4 regions of the Lederbergia sp. B243.17 genome follow, and region 1 is predicted to be linked to each of the others. Evidence: riboswitches for the same ligand, from Rfam matches in the RefSeq annotation. Region 1 holds a riboswitch; each other region holds the start of a gene.
What was found. A riboswitch is a leader RNA that binds a small molecule or an ion and turns the genes downstream of it on or off. The one in region 1 is predicted to bind S-adenosylmethionine.
Positions count from the first base shown of each region.

Region 1 (4,002 bases):
GCCCGTTTAGGCGCGCCGTTTTTCCGCTTGTTCTTGTTTCTTCTTATATATTCGTATGTGTTGTCCGTAATAGGTTTGCCGTCATTTTTTGTGAATCGGCGTATTCCTGTTCTCGCCTTTTCTCGATTCTCATCCTCACCAAATGTTCCTGTTTGTACCTTTCGTAACCCACGCCGTGGGCTCCGTGCATCGCTTTTTCCATACAGTTGGTGTATTCCAGATCGAGCGTATTAATAAAAAACCAATCCCTTCATTTATTCAGACTGAGTTCAGCCTGATTTTTTTGGCACATTGTAGCCATACCCTTTGCGAGAACGGATAAACCATTATTTTTCTGATACCGGAACAACCGAACCATCCCACTCTTCAAGGATGAAATCTTGAATTTCTTTGGAATGAAGCACTTCAACAAGCGCTTTGATCCTCTCGTCATTCTCATCGCCTTTGCGGACTGCGATTACGTTAACATATGGAGAATCTTTATCTTCAATAGCAATCGAATCTTTTAAAGGATTCAACTTTGCATCAATAGCATAGTTAGAGTTGATCAAAACTGCATCGCCTTCATCGTTATTATAGATTTGCGGAAGCAATGCTGCTTCATACTCATAAGAGAATTTCAGTTTTTTCGGATTGTCTTCGATGTCTTCAATATGCGCTTCTGTCTTTTCCACGCCGTCTTTCAGCTTGATCAGCCCTTCTTTTTCAAGTAAGGAAAGCATGCGGCCATGGTCTGCAACAGAGCTGCTCATGATAATTTCCGCACCGTCAGGCAGTTCATCAAGTGATTTATACTTTTTGGAGTATACACCAATCGGCTCGATATGAATACCCCCGGCATTCACAAAATCATAACCGTGATCAGCCATTTGGCTCTTCAAATACGGGATGTGCTGAAAGTAGTTTGCGTCAATTTCCTTCGATTCCAATGCTTCGTTCGGCAAAACATAGTCCTGGAACACTTCAACTTCCAAATCAATGCCTTTATCCTTCAAAAGCGGTTTCGCCTTTTCAAGAATCTCGGCATGCGGCACATTTGAAGCCCCGACGATCAGCTTGCTGCTTTCCTTTTCCCCTGCAGATTCACTTCCGCTATTTCCATCAGATGATTCATTCTTATCCCCGCCAGTTCCGCATGCTGCGAGTGCAGCAGCCAAAACAAGGACAAACAGACCCAGTAGCCACTTCTTCATTTTCTCTTCTCCTCCGTCGACAGGCGCGTTCAGCGCTTATCTAGTTTTTTTGTAATGAAATCTCCAATGAATTGGATGATAAACACGATTACCAGTACGATGATTGTTGCCACAAGCGTGACATCGTGTCTCGTCCGCTGGAATCCTTCCAGATAGGCAAGGTTCCCGAGACCGCCTGCGCCGATTACCCCAGCCATTGCCGTATAACCGACAAGAGCGATCGCTGTAACTGTAATCCCAGATATGAGCGCCGGCATTGACTCTGGCAGCAATACTTTAAAGATGATTGTACTTGTTTTTGCACCCATTGCTTTTGCCGCTTCAATCACGCCCTTGTCAATCTCGCGCAGCCCGATTTCCACCATCCTTGCATAGAAAGGAGCAGCACCGATGATTAGCGACACCAAAGCGGCATTTTCACCCCTCATCGTACCGAGCAGGAATTTCGTAAACGGGATGAGCAGCACAATCAAAATGATGAAAGGAATCGATCTGAATATGTTGACGACTGCTGACGTGACCGTGTTTAGAAATCCGTTTTGCCAAATATTCCCCTTTGATGAAAGGAAGAGCAGCAGACCAAGCGCAATGCCTAGGATAAATGTTGCCACTACGGACATTCCCGTCATGTAGAGCGTCTGCTTTGTAGCAATCCACATTTTCGCCCAATCGACATTAGGCAGTAATGTCTCAAACATTTGCACTCACCGCCTCTACGCCGACTTCCTGTACGTGCAAAAATTCCATCGCCCGGTTAAGCTCAGCTTCATCCCCGTCAATGTGGACATACAGCACACCGTATGCTCCATTCTGCGTTTGGGATATATTTCCTTGCAGAATGCTGACGGTCAGCTCGAACCCTCTGATCAATTCAGTGATGACCGGCTGCTCGGCAGCTTTTCCGAAAAAGGTCAGCTTGATGGTTTTCCCATCCGGGCTGCCTGCCAGAGGAGCTTCGGAAGCTTCATCCGACTCGTTTCGGCCCGATACCTGTTTGACGAACTTCTTTGTGATGTCGGCTTTCGGCTGCCTGAAAATATCGAGCACATTTCCAACTTCAACGACACGGCCGCTCTCCATCACCGCTACCCGGTGGCAGATCTTCCGGATGACGTGCATTTCATGCGTGATCAGCACGATTGTCAGGCCAAATTCTTTATTGATGCTGACAAGCAGGTCGAGGATCGACTCTGTCGTTTGCGGGTCGAGTGCTGATGTCGCTTCATCACAAAGGAGAACCTTCGGATTATTGGCCAGCGCTCTGGCAATGCCGACACGCTGCTTCTGGCCGCCGCTCAACTGCTGAGGGTACGCATCCTCCCGGCCATCCAATCCGACGAGACGGATTAACTCCTTTACCCGCTTCTTCCTCTCCTGTGCAGGAACCCCTGCGATTTCAAGTGGAAAAGCGATATTCTCGCCTACCGTCCGCGACCAAAGCAGATTAAAATGCTGGAATATCATCCCGATATTTTGTCTCGCTTTCCGCAATTCGCCGCCCTTAATCTTCGAAACTTCCATTCCTTCGACAGAGACGGAACCGGACGTTGGAATCTCCAATCCGTTCAGCATACGGATGAGCGTACTTTTTCCGGCTCCAGAATATCCGATTACCCCGAAAATCTCTCCTTTTTGAATATCGAGCGAGACTTCGTCAACCGCTTGGATTTCGCCGCTTTTTGTTGTAAAAAGCTTACTGGCATTTTTAATACTAATCATAAGCTCACCCAATTTCCCAAAAAAATAAAAAGCCTTCCAGCATAAGAGCAGAAAGGCGTAGGTTCGTAGTAAGTCCTTTCTCATCTCTCCGAGCAAATTGCTCAGTGTGAATTGGCACCATTTCAATAAATTGACGGTTGCCGGGTATCATCGGGCACATCCCTCCACCTCTCTCGATAAGAGTAACAATATTAAATTACTTTAGCTATACATGTGATTTTAGCATGGGGGTTTTTATTCGTCAACTTGATCGGTCAGAAAAAAAGATTCCACCCTTCCCTTTTTCTTCTAGCCGAGATAGCTGCGGATTTTTTCCTGGAGGTAAGGGACCGAGTGAAACGCGTAGATTTTTTCTTGCAACTGGCCATTTTGAAAAATGAGGAGGCAAGGAACACTTTCTATCTGAAAACGCTCCGCAATCTCAGGCAGATAGTTTAAGTCGGCCTTCCCAAACCGTGCCTCAGGAATCAGATAGGAAGTAACCTCTATCATTTTCCCGGCTACCTGGCATGTTCCGCATAGAGGGGTGTATAAATAGACGAGGACGGTTTCCTCGCCTTCACTTGAACTTATGATTTCTTCTTTTGTCCATTCTTCCATAGATGCAGTTCATCCTTCCAAAAATTCAGCATGGACATCAATGCCTGCGCTGATCAGCACCGAAGCAAGATGGCGATATGGCGCGGCAGCTACTTCTTTAAAGGTCCTGTCGATATACATATGGCTTGCTTCCGGAAATTCGCGTCGGAATTGCTTACGCAAACTCTCTCCGGAGGCATCGGCGTCGACAAGAATATAAATGTCTTTTCCGTCCATCTCATCAATCAGTTCATCAAGCCGGGCCATGCTGATTGTCCCGTTCGTGCAAATGATTTGAACCGGTTCACTGATGATTTTCCGAATCTTTTTCTTGTCGCTTAAACCCTCTACAATGATGACCTTTTCCGGATCTATGTCCATTCCTTCATCTCCATGGCAATGTTCATATATGAAAAGCAATGCACCTGGATGGCAGTCCGGGTGCATACTGTATTAGGCTTCGTTTGTCATATTGCTGTATTCTTCTGCAGTCATAAGACTTTCAAATTCA
Region 1 covers NZ_JBWBKF010000071.1:38,602-42,603, reverse strand. Annotated here, with positions in the region: gene AC0TWI_RS12950 (YuzK family famiily protein) at 44-190, opposite strand; gene AC0TWI_RS12945 (MetQ/NlpA family ABC transporter substrate-binding protein) at 327-1,193, opposite strand; gene AC0TWI_RS12940 (methionine ABC transporter permease) at 1,223-1,891, opposite strand; gene AC0TWI_RS12935 (methionine ABC transporter ATP-binding protein) at 1,884-2,912, opposite strand; SAM riboswitch class I at 2,990-3,095, opposite strand; gene AC0TWI_RS12930 (thioredoxin family protein) at 3,201-3,512, opposite strand; gene AC0TWI_RS12925 (toprim domain-containing protein) at 3,522-3,872, opposite strand; gene gcvH (glycine cleavage system protein GcvH) at 3,945-4,002, opposite strand, start outside.

Region 2 (4,002 bases), on a different contig from region 1:
AAGGCCGAGCAGTCCTGCAATCATCATGAAGCCAAGCAAAATTCTTTTCATTTCCGTCCTCCTGTTTTAAAGAATATTGTTCCTCCGCTATGTCAGCTCCCTGATGCTGCACTTGCCTTTTTTACGCCTTGACGAATGAAAATTGTTTCCCCGGATGGCTGGACTTCAACTGTTCTTGCCCTGACAACTTGCCGCGCAATGTTTTCGGCTCCCCTTCACCGCGGAGATGCCCGCGCTCCTCGAGTACCGGTCCGACAAGCTCAGCAAAATCCTCGAATGAACCCGGCATGACCGCATATGTGATATTAAATCCATCCACCCCGGCCTCTTCGATCCATTTCTCCATTTCATCAACAATCTCTTCCGCTGTCCCGACAACGACCGGTCCGATGCCGCCAAGACCGACGAACTCGGCAATCTCACGGACCGTCCACTGCTTATCCGGATCAACCTTCGTAAAAATCTCGAGTCTTGAACGCATCGAATCATTTTCCACGTACTGCAAATTCTCATCCAAGTCGAATTCCGAAAGGTCCACCCCTGTCCAGCCGCTGAACAGACTGAGCGCTCCTTCATGGCTGATATGCTGCTTGTATTCTTCATATTTTGCTTCCGCTTCTTCGCGTGTCTTTCCAACAATCGGCGTGAACAAGCTAAAAATCTTGATATCCTCGCCTTTTCTGCCGTAATCGCCAGCCTGCCCGCGGATTTTGCCAATGAATTTTTTCGCTATGGATGGGGTCGGTACAGAAATATAAATTCCTTCCGCGTGCTTCGCCGCAAAGGCGCTCCCCCTTGATGAGAGGCCAGCCTGGTAAATCACAGGTGTCCGCTGTGGCGACGGCTCACAAAGATGGGCGCCCGGAACGCTGAAATACTCGCCTTCGTGGCCAATATCGTGGACCTTTTCCGGATCGACGAAAGCTTTCCTCTCTGTGTCCCTAACAACCGCATCGTCCTCCCAGCTCCCTTCCCACAGCTTGTAGCACACGTCGAGATATTCCTCGGCGATATCATACCGCTCATCATGAGCAATCTGTTGTTTCAGTCCGATATTGATCGAAGCACTTTTCAAATATGAGGTGACGACATTCCAGCCGACCCGGCCCTTCGTCAGATGATCGAGTGTCGACATCCGGCGTGCGAACGTATACGGATGTTCATGTGTTACCGATGCCGTTACTCCGAATCCGAGGTGTTCCGTAACGGCAGCCATTACCGGAATCACAAGGAGCGGGTCATTGATCGGCGACTGGACCGCCTGGCGTAGCGCCGCATCCCTCTTCCCCTGATACACGTCATACGGGCCAAGCACATCAGCAAGAAACACCGCATCGAACTTCGCCGCCTCCAGCGTCTTTGCGAGCTCTGCCCAATGTTCCAGATCCTTATATCGGTGCGACTGGTCCTCCGGATGCGACCACAATCCCGGCGACTGGTTGCCCGGACAATTCATGACAAATGCGTTCAGCAAAATTCGTTTATTTCCCATTTTCCTTATCCTCCTCTTCGTTTTCCGGCCATAGCCGATTTCCTCCGAATACAATCTGTTTGCCTATCAGCTCTTTCGCCAGATTATTGGATGGCCCCATAACAATTCCTGCCCTTGCGTCACGGTACAGCCGTTCTAGCTTTCCTTTTTTGTAGCCGTAGCCGCCAGCAACATCCATTGCAATCTGTGCAACCTCATTGGCTGTTTCTGAAGCATGCACCTTAAATTCATAGAGAAGCGTCCTTAGCTCATCGGAAAGATTTTCGCCCGAGCTGACCCAAACATTCAACCGGGATGCGATATCATTTTGCCAGGCAGACAAAGAGTCGACCAATATTTTCGCTTTAGCCAACTGGTGGCGGATAATCTGCTGCTTTCCAGCCGATCTTTTGGCAAAAGCCGCTGCCTCTTCAAAAATTGAAGAGGCTGTTCCGGTCCATGCGGCACCAAGCCCAAAAAGATAGGCATTGCTGTTCTCCACAATCCGCTTGCCTGTCCCCTCCTCGCCGATCAAATCCTCTCGTCCGACCTTTATGCTATTTAACCTTATCGGAGAACTATGATTTCCTCGCACGCCAAGAGCGTCCCAGGTTCCTGTCTCAATTCCTTCCTGTTTTGCATCTACGATAAAGTAACAAAGATCCGAAAATTGTTCTGCTTGGGGTGATCTCGTCTGTAGCACATAAAAGTCTGCAAATCCGCTGCTCGTCGCAAAGGATTTTTCCAAATTGAGCACATATCCATCATCCCCGTATTCAGCCCGGCTGTGACTTAGCCAAAATTGCCCGCCTGATGCACGCTCACTGTTTGCAATCGTTCCGAACTTTCCGGCCCGAAGCGGCTTCAGCCACCGGTTCCACTGATCCTCATTCCCGTAATGATAAATGATTAGCGCAGCGCCAATATTCATTGTGTACACAAGCGCAGTCGAGGGACAGGCCTTCGCAATCTCACGAACAACGATTCCGTATGCCTGATAATCGAGCCCCAGGCCGCCGATTTCTTCCGGCAAAAGCACACTGTTCCATCCTTCCTCGCCGAGCACCCTCATATTTTCCTTTGGGAATTCCCCTTCCCTGTCAATCCTTTCTGCATTGGGCGCGATCACCCGGGATGCCAGCTCTCGAATCTCTGCCTCCACTTCCTCCGGCTTCAGCTTTTCTTTCCTTCTCCTTGTCACCACTGCCATTCGGCAATCCCCCTCTTCTTTTTGAAAATCAAAAAGCCCTTCTCTGCAAAAGATGAGAGAAGGGCAGCTTACATAAACAATCGTCTCATCTTTAGGATCGTAAAACATCCTTCTGAAATTAGCACCGGGCAATCAAATTGCTGGTTGCTGAAGCTTCATCGGGTCAGTCCCTCCGCTTCTCTTGATAAGAAAAAATCGGTATTCACTTGTAAAAGAACCGTAAATTCAACTTGGCTTGAGTATAGTTGATGAATTTTGAATAGTCAATACTTATTTTCCACTTTTTATTTTTCTTTCTTTTATGCCTAGAAGTATCCTTATTCGACAACCATATAAATAAAGTTTTGTAAAAGTATAGAATTATTTGTAAATTTTATGTATAGTGGTAAATAGGTTCCAGTATAAAAGACCTGCCGCTCTACCCCTTAGTCAACATACCTCCATGTTTATTCCTTATCAGAACGGCAGGCTCACAGCAAGAGTGGGACCGAAATATGGAGATAGGGGAGAGAGCAATGTCAAAGTACTATATTATTAACCAGAATACCGCCATGATACGCGGAGAATTCGATGATCACGGCAACTGTATTTCTTCAGTACTTGAGTGCGGGAAGCTTATGAAAGTGAAGCAATCACCGCGGGAAATTTTGAATCAGAGCTTACAATACCACGGAACATGCCTACAAAGCGCGGCCAGGGCAACGAAACTTGCATTGGGTAATATTCAGATGCCTCCTGTCAAAATCAGCCGGAGTCTGAATATGTACTGGCTGATGATTTATTCGGCAGAACGGGAAGACAACTGCCTGCTGGCACTTGACCATATCGATCATAACGAAAAATCCTCACAACATCCGGATAAGACGCTCGTTCACTTTAAAGACGGCGGCTCCACTCTGATAGATATCAGTATCACCCGTTTTGAAAACAGGGTGAACAACACACGGAAACTCAAATCGATTTTTGACAATCGTGCAAAAAACGACGGCATATTGAATCGGCGCTATATGATTGTGAAAGAAAGCAATGGACGGTACTACCGGAAAGAAAAGAGCCCACCGTCAGGTTCAGGCGGAAATCGTTCCAGGCTGCCAGACCGGATTGACCGGGAATACAATGACATATAGTCATGATAAAATGCAGCCGTCCGATCACGGATTCATCGAAATCCGGATGGGCAAACTTCATACCGAAATTGAGTTTTTCGTCTATCCAGAGTACTTTAAAGCTTTCGCCCATTATTATTACAAAAGCGGGGACAGCATTATCGGATCCGGAACAGGATCTGATGTACAGACAGCGATCAAACTCGCCGTCCTCA
Region 2 covers NZ_JBWBKF010000055.1:90,283-94,284, forward strand. Annotated here, with positions in the region: gene AC0TWI_RS10115 (MetQ/NlpA family ABC transporter substrate-binding protein) at 1-51, opposite strand, end outside; gene AC0TWI_RS10120 (LLM class flavin-dependent oxidoreductase) at 122-1,492, opposite strand; gene AC0TWI_RS10125 (acyl-CoA dehydrogenase family protein) at 1,482-2,681, opposite strand; SAM riboswitch class I at 2,764-2,872, opposite strand; gene AC0TWI_RS10130 (competence protein ComK) at 3,197-3,808, shown strand; gene AC0TWI_RS10135 (hypothetical protein) at 3,798-4,002, shown strand, end outside.
Region 2: linked by a shared signal. The riboswitch ahead of AC0TWI_RS10125 (acyl-CoA dehydrogenase family protein) and the one ahead of AC0TWI_RS12935 (methionine ABC transporter ATP-binding protein) in region 1 are both predicted to bind S-adenosylmethionine.

Region 3 (4,002 bases), on a different contig from region 1:
AATCCTATAGCCAAATCGCTGACTACCAGCGAGAGAGCCTTCAAAGAGGGAATTCAAGAGACTGACCACAGCAATCCGCCCTAGGTCAGTCTCCTCGCAGAATTTCGCCGATTTTTTGCCAATCTTGCTCAAGGGCCGGGCGGTGGGAGGGGCGGTAAAAAATGGAGGCGGGGTGGAACGTGGGAACGATGAGATGCCGTTCGCTTGTCCAAGAAAATGCAACGTCCGTCAGATCTTTCAAATATTGCACCGGCTTTTTAAGAAGCTGCCCGTGCAATTCCGTCACCTTCGCCTCCTTGCCAAGCAGGCGCTGAAGACCAACATTACCCAAAGTGACAATGAGTTTAGGCCTGACATGGGCCACTTCATAATCCAGAACAGGGGCATGGGCCAGGATCTCTTTTTGGGTTGGCGGACGATTGTATTTCCGTTCTACGATCGTGCCGTCTCTCTCTTTCTTGCTCCCCCATTTATATGGCCTGCTTCTGACCGCACTTGTAATATACACATCTTCCCTGGTAAGCCCGATTGACTCCAGCGACTTCATCAGTTCCTTACCTGCACGGCCGATAAAGGGAATGCCTTCAACGATTTCAAATTCCCCAGGCGCTTCGCCGATTAACATGATTTCCGGCCGTTCCGGACCGGATCCATAGACAAATCCCTCAACCGGAAAGCCCTTAATCCTCTCTTTTCCAAGTTCTGCAATCGATTCGGGTATTTGAAACATGTATCCACCTTCTTATCCTCAAATTACATAGGGCTCTAATGCTTGCTGCACGCTGTCGGCAAAGTTTTTCCCAGCTCCCCAATCAAAGCGGAAAAAGACACCTTCGGAACTGCCGGCGGCAACAACATGGACATTTGTCGTTCCATCAAAATTATCAATTGTCGCAGTGATGGAAGCACGGTTACTGGATCTCATATAATACTTTTCCAGGATCAGCACATGGATCTCATGCTCGCCTGTCTTGCGAGTATAGCTGTCCACCAGTGTCCCGCTTACATTCCGCTCCAAAATCTTCTGTTCGATAATATCTCGTGCCACTGACGGGGTAACGGTTACCTTAAAGTTGGTGATTGCCATCTTCCTCTCCCCTTTCTTTCCCTCTTTTACGGTTTAGCATGCAGAAAGTTTCAGCCCACGGTCTACACGAAAAAAGCGGCTCCTCCCCTGCTAGGGTAGTGCCGCTTTTACTCTATCCTTCTGTCGCAAACTCAGTAAACATTCCACCTGTTGCCCGTTGCAAATCTGCTGGAGCGATCTCCATCTGCAGCCCGCGTTTGCCTGCCGAGACGACCATTGTTTCCAGATTTTCAGCCTCTGCCTCAATAAAAACCGGGTATGCTTTGAGCATGCCGATCGGCGAGCAGCCGCCCCGGATATAGCCTGTCGTTTTCTCCAGATCCTTCATCGGCAACATTTCAACCTTTTTATTACCACTTCCCCTGGCCAGCGCTTTCAGATCAATCTCCTTCATTGAAGGCAGGCAGGCGACAATCACACCGGTCTTATCACCGACTGCAACAAGCGTTTTGAAAACCGGTAAACCCGCAGTCTCTGCTGCATTTTCTTCATCCTGCCGGTCCTCTTTCCACGGATACTCATGCACCTCATACTGGATATGTGCTGCATCCAAAATTCGCATCGCATTCGTTTTATGCAGTTTTTTCTTCTTCATGCCGATCCCTTCTTCATATGAATTTAGATTAGGATAGCATGAATGCCGATTTTGGGGAAAGAAGAAAGCTGCATACTTCACAAGATTCAAATCAATTTTATTGTCTGGCACCTTGTTAAATCCATTTATTCCGCCTTCGGAAACACATTTTTTATTTGTCAGTCGATCTCATAATTGATTAAAAACCGGCGCCTTCTCAAATCGTATAGTATTCCGGTATCTCACGATTCTGCTTTTCAATGATCTCCAAAAAATAGCCGAGCTGCTTCTTCGTCCGCTGTAATGTGTCCACATCGAGGATGGGAATCGGCCTTTCTTTATCGATGTCAATATCAGTCAGATAGACGCCCTTCAGATTCTGCCCTTTCAAGGTCGACAGCAATGGCTTCAACGAAAATTCCAATGCGAGAAGATGCGATTTGCTGCCGCCGGTCATGATTGGAAGAATCGGCTTTCCTTCCAAAATGTCCTGCGGAAGCAGATCGACCAGCGCTTTCAGCACACCGGAATACGCCGCTTTGTATACGGGGGAACCGACGATGACCCCTTTGGCGTTGCGGATCTTTTCAGCAATCTCCCCGATGACCGGACTGTCATAAGCCGCCTCGAATAATACTGATTGCGGCACATCCCGGACAGACAAATGGGTTACGCTGATCCCTCTTTCCTCCAACAGCTTACCTAGAAATTTCAGTACAAGCTCAGACCTTGATTGGTGTTGCGGGCTTCCCGATATGATGACGATTTCGCTCATTTGCTCTCATCCTTTCTTTTCCGATAAAATTTTTTCCAATAGAAAAAGCCTTCTCCCGTATGATGAGAGAAGGCTCGGCATGCTATATGCGGCATTCGTTTCTCATCTTTAGAATACAGATTGTATTCTTCTGAAATTAGCACCATACAAATAATTTGCTGGTTGCTGAGGTGTCATCGGGTCAGTCCCTCGGCCTCTCTTGATAAGAATCGCTATTCAATTGAAAAATGAACTTAGTATGAAGTATAGTCAGACAATACCGAAAAGTCAACTGCAACTTTTAAAACTTTTATAATCTGGCCTTCTCATATACTTTCAGATTAGCATAAATCAGCGCAAGCTTTGGTGTCCCGATTCCTTTCTCCGCAGCAGCTGCGAGAAGCGATCGATAAAAATGGTCTCCTTCGGTAGGAAGCCCCTTTTCCATATCCCGTTGCATGGAGGATTTCATTTCTTCTCCCATGCTGCTGATCTTGTCGAAAACAGCCGACTGCAGAGCATCCGTGATTGGTGCGTCCAATACTTTCATGACAGCAATCAGCTCTCCGATGACATCCTTAATGGCCGACTCTCCTTCAACTGTTGCACGGATCGGGCCGATCGGCGCCCTCATGAGCGAGGTAATGCCGGAAAATGTCGCGATGAACAGATATTTTTCCCACATATCCTTCAAGATTGTTTCACTGTAACGGAAATTCGCCTTCGTTCCTTCGAATGCAGCCCGCAGTTCCTTGATGCGGTCGGTCGACTCCCCGTTCCGTTCACCGAACACCAGGTCATGGGACGGGCTTTTTTGCAGAATCCTTCCTTCGTCATCGAGAGTCGTTTCGATAAAGCACATTCCGCCAATTACACGATCAGCACCAAATTCAGCAATCAGTTCGTCCATATGGGCTATGCCATTCAGCAGCGGGACGACCATCGTCTCCTTACCGACATATGGTCTGATATCATCGATGGCCGATTGAAGATGATACGCTTTAGTAGCAATCAATACCGCATCGAACGAATCCGCCTCGTCCCCGGTTGAAATCATTTTCGGCTGAAAAGTAAAGTCTCCGTTAATGCTTTTGATTACAAGCCCCTTTTGCTCGAGCGACTCGCGGCGTTTTTTTCGGACAAGAAATGTGACGTCCTCCCCTTTTTCCACAAGCCTTCCCCCAAAATAACCGCCGATTGCCCCGGCGCCCACGACTAGAATCCTCATCTGCTTTCCCCCTTCTATTCCATTTACTCTTGCACTCATTATAACGAATCGGATTGAACGGGGAAAATATCGGGTATTGTACGGAGTAAAATCTGCTAAAAGGCAAATAGTAAAAGGACGATTGGAGGGTTGGAAATGAAGGAAGATGAACGGTTGTACCGGACCGGCCAGGGTGTGCCGGCAGAAGGCACTTATATTTGCCAATCCGGAGAAAAAGCGACTTTCAAAGACGGCGAAGACTTTCCGGTCTGCCCGGTGAAAAATGAAGATACGTACTGGAAACACGATAACGAATAATCGAAAAAGCGGCCAGAACCGTTTCCCTGGGGAAAACGGGCTGGCCGCTTTTCATTCTGCTG
Region 3 covers NZ_JBWBKF010000089.1:26,710-30,711, forward strand. Annotated here, with positions in the region: gene gntK (gluconokinase) at 1-65, shown strand, start outside; gene AC0TWI_RS18755 (uracil-DNA glycosylase) at 86-730, opposite strand; gene AC0TWI_RS18760 (DUF6054 family protein) at 749-1,087, opposite strand; gene ybaK (Cys-tRNA(Pro) deacylase) at 1,200-1,682, opposite strand; gene ssuE (NADPH-dependent FMN reductase) at 1,879-2,436, opposite strand; SAM riboswitch class I at 2,536-2,645, opposite strand; gene AC0TWI_RS18775 (ketopantoate reductase family protein) at 2,726-3,643, opposite strand; gene AC0TWI_RS18780 (hypothetical protein) at 3,779-3,940, shown strand; gene AC0TWI_RS18785 (ROK family protein) at 3,992-4,002, opposite strand, start outside.
Region 3: linked by a shared signal. The riboswitch ahead of ssuE (NADPH-dependent FMN reductase) and the one ahead of AC0TWI_RS12935 (methionine ABC transporter ATP-binding protein) in region 1 are both predicted to bind S-adenosylmethionine.

Region 4 (4,002 bases), on a different contig from region 1:
CCGCTGCAGTGAGGAGCTTTCTTGCGGCTCCCCCGCCCCGCGCATCCGGATGCACGCCGAGGAAGCGGATGATCGGGGAGTCGATTGTGAGCGGCCAGTCTCTATAGGCGATGTCAGACGAAGGGAACACCTGGATGCTTCCAACAATCCGACCCTCCTGCTCAGCGATAAACACGCGGCCCTCATCGGAGCGGCCGACAGACAGGACGAGCTCTTTTGCATACGCCGGCCACTTCTCCGGGCCGAATATCCGTTTGAACTGCCAGTAGCTCTCCAAAAGCATCCGCTGAACCTCTTGCCTTTCACCGATCGCCATTTCCCGGATCAAAACGGTATGCTCCACTGTGCTTTTCATATGAACACCTCTTCCTCTAAGAATGATTCCTTGCTTATCGGTTCTGGCCGTAACAGTTCAAACGATCGGTATCGTTCCGCCTCTCTGCGAATCGGTGTGTGAAGAATGAATTCATGGATACCGTAAGCGTGGTGCAGCCGGTCCAGCTCTGCCTTCACCTCCTCTGGCGATCCGGCAATCATTCCCGCTTCCAAGCTTTCCGTCTCAAACGGCTCCTTCGCCTGTTCTCCATAGGCAAGCACTTGTTCATAAGATTGGACGGTCAATCTTGCACTGTTTCGGGGTTTGATGGCGAACAGCCTGTTTTCCTCGGCAATTTTTTTCGCTTCCTTGCCGTCCGAGGCTGCCAGCACAGAAACGGCAGCGACGATTTTCCCTTCCGGGTAGCCTGCGGTATACGCGGAGACTGCTTCCTTCAGCACATCCTCACCGCCAGCAAGGAACTTCGCAAAAACGAGATTGACCTTTTCCTTTGCCGCCAATTCGGCGCTGGACGCACTGCCTCCGAGCAGGAAGATTTCCGGTTTAACGGTCGGCTGTGGATAAGCCTGGATTCCCGCAAGCCGATGGTCTTCTGCGACATTTTGGTCAACAAGCTGTTTTAAGAATGATAGTTTCTCTTCAAAGCTTGCACCGACTTGGCCATCGCGCAGTGCTTCGGTGGATAGCGGGAATCCCCCTGGCGATTTCCCAACTCCGAGATCCACTCTGCCAGGGGCAAGTGACGCCAAGACGTGAAAATTCTCGGCTACTTTATAAGGGCTGTAGTGCTGCAGCATGATTCCCCCTGCTCCGATTTTGATCGTGCTCGTGCGGGCGAGCAGATGGGCGATCAGCACCTCGGGGGATGAGCCGGCAATCCCCTTCATCTGATGATGCTCTGCCACCCAGAATCGGTCGTACCCCCATTCCTCTGCCTTCCTCGCAAGCCTCGTCGTCTTCTGCAATGCGTCCGCCCCTGTATCTCCGGGGAATACCGGGCTTTGATCCAGAATTCCTACTTTGTAGGTCATGGCTTCTCCCTCCTTTGAATGAAAAAAAGACATCTCACCACCTTTAATAAGGATGGGAAGATGCCTTTAGTTGTCTAATCGGCTCTCTTTATTTTTTGTGATTTACAATGATTTTCGTTCCTTTGCCTTGAGCGGGTACCGCTTTTTCTCCGTTGTCTCAATCTGAGTGATCTGCCCTTCGTGCACAGTGATGACAAGTGATCCATATTCGAGCTTTTGCAAGGCGGCCATAATGTCCTTCAGCACACTTGCCTTTTCAGTTGCCATTCGCATCCCTCCAAGTGTAAAAAAACCTCTTCTGAAAATAAGAAGAGGTTTGGGTCCATAAAAAAATGGTCTCTTCTTATCTTTCAGGCATTGCTCATACCTGCTGGAATTGGCACAGTACCTAATAGGTCTGCTGCCGAGGCTTCAAAGGGCCAGTCCCTCCACCTCTCTGGATAAGAAAACTCGTATTCAGTTGGCTGATGCTCTCCGTGTGGGAGTGACCTCATCTTACCCCAAGCAGAATCTTCCGTCAATAGGAAAAACAATAAGTTTTTTAAAATCCGATTGGTTTACTTGTATTTATCGCAAAAAAAACAGCGTCCCCTCTTCAGGACGCCGGTTTCTATTCTAGATTGGATTCACGTTTCCGTTGTTCTTCTGCAGCCAGCACTTTCCGGTAGCCGACTTTCGCCACACCAATGCTGATTTCATAAAGGATGAGCAGCGGCACCGTCACCATCATGTGGGAGACCACATCAGGCGGCGTAATGAAAGCTGCAATCACCAGCAGAATGAAATACGCGTATTTGCGCGTCCGGATCAAAAAGTCCGGTGTGATGATTCCGAGCCTCGTCAAGAAGAGCATGACGACAGGCAATTGGAACAATAGTCCGAACGGAAGTGTAATTTGAAACAAAAATTGGAAGTATTCATTGATGCCAATCGTCGTTTGGATGTCCATGTTGCCGGACAAACCGAGCATAAACTTGATGACGAACGGAAACAGGACAAAATATGAAAAGGCAACCCCTGCGATAAAAAGGAGAAATGCAAACGGGATATAGGCTAATGTTGCCCTCCGCTCCTTTTCCAGCAGACCGGGAGAAATGAATGACCATAGCTGGTACAAAATAACCGGTGATGTCAAAATGATTCCCATGACAAATACCATTTTCATATAAACTTTGAACGGATCGGTTACCCGAAATGCGTTCATCGTCAGCTCACTTGCTATGTCCGCATTCTGGACGATGCGGATCAGCGGCTGTGCAAAAAAGAAACTGGCGATTACTGCCAATACGAAGAAAACGACTATGATGATCAGCCGTTTTCGCAGTTCGCCTATATGTTCAAAAATCGTCATTTCATTCTGACTCATAGTTGTTTCATCCTATCATTGGCCGGCGTCTTTTTTGTCCTTCTCATCATCTTCACCCAGGCCCTTTGTTGCGTTCTTAAACTCACGCAGCGTATTGCCGGCAGCCTTGCCAAGCTCAGGTAATTTTTTCGGGCCAAAAATCAATATTGCGACAAATGCAATGATCATCAAGCTTCCTGCACCTGCTCCCATTGCGCCCACCTCCTTCTAATAGATATAGTGTAACGGAAAACAAGCCTTTTGGCTATCTGCAGTTTTTATATATCCTGTGAATTTTCCGTGTCGCCGCTCTCTTCATTCGTATAGTTTTTCAAGAAGTAGATGAGCGACTGCAGTTCGACTGCCAAATCAATGTGGTGCACCCGAATCGATGGCGGCACCGACAGCCTCGCTGGCGTGAAATTAAGAATTCCTTTTACATTCGTGTTCCTCAGCCTGTCGGTAATCGGCTGCGCTGAACTCGCCGGCACGGTCAGGATGACAGCAGAGACATCCTCCCGGACCAGTTCCTTCTCAAGATCGTCCAGGTCAAAAATCGGCACCCCGCTGATCTTCTTTCCGACCTTATCCTTATCGACATCAAAAGCCATCGAAATCTTCGTGCTGTTGTTCTTTTGGAAATTGTAGTTCAGAAATGCCGTCCCCAGGTTTCCGACTCCGATCAATGCCACTTTGGCGATTTCATCCTGATCGAGGGTCTTCCGGAAAAAGGAGAGCAGATAGTTTACATTATACCCATAGCCCTTTTTTCCAAGCGCTCCGAAATAGGAAAAATCCCGGCGGATCGTTGCAGAGTCGACCTTAACAGCTTCGCTCAGCTCTGCCGACGAAACACGCTGCTTTCCAGAAGCATGCAGATTTTTCAAGAACCGGTAATAGAGCGGCAGCCGCTTCGCCGTTGCCTGCGGGATTTTCGTCTGTTCGTCATTCATTTATTTTTCCTCCAAAAAGCCAAAGGATTCCTTGCCTGCTGCAAAGAACCGACTGTCAGATTTGGCGCTGATAATCTTTTCCGGTCGAGCCGCCCGTTTTTTCAATCAAAAATGTTGGACCAATGACCATTCCTTTGTCGATCGCCTTGCACATGTCGTACACTGTCAGGGCTGCTGCCGATACAGCGGTCAGGGCTTCCATCTCCACGCCCGTTTTGCCGAACGTCTTGACGGCTCCGCGGATGAGAAGACGCCAAGACATGTCACCCTTCACCCATTCAAAAGAGATGTCGATCCCTTTGAGCGGAATGGGATGGCACATTGGGATGATGTCCC
Region 4 covers NZ_JBWBKF010000072.1:2,432-6,433, reverse strand. Annotated here, with positions in the region: gene AC0TWI_RS13220 (GNAT family N-acetyltransferase) at 1-355, opposite strand, end outside; gene AC0TWI_RS13215 (LLM class flavin-dependent oxidoreductase) at 352-1,368, opposite strand; gene AC0TWI_RS13210 (YezD family protein) at 1,471-1,635, opposite strand; SAM riboswitch class I at 1,709-1,815, opposite strand; gene tatC (twin-arginine translocase subunit TatC) at 1,979-2,734, opposite strand; gene AC0TWI_RS13200 (twin-arginine translocase TatA/TatE family subunit) at 2,750-2,926, opposite strand; gene AC0TWI_RS13195 (redox-sensing transcriptional repressor Rex) at 2,992-3,666, opposite strand; gene moaC (cyclic pyranopterin monophosphate synthase MoaC) at 3,722-4,002, opposite strand, start outside.
Region 4: linked by a shared signal. The riboswitch ahead of AC0TWI_RS13210 (YezD family protein) and the one ahead of AC0TWI_RS12935 (methionine ABC transporter ATP-binding protein) in region 1 are both predicted to bind S-adenosylmethionine.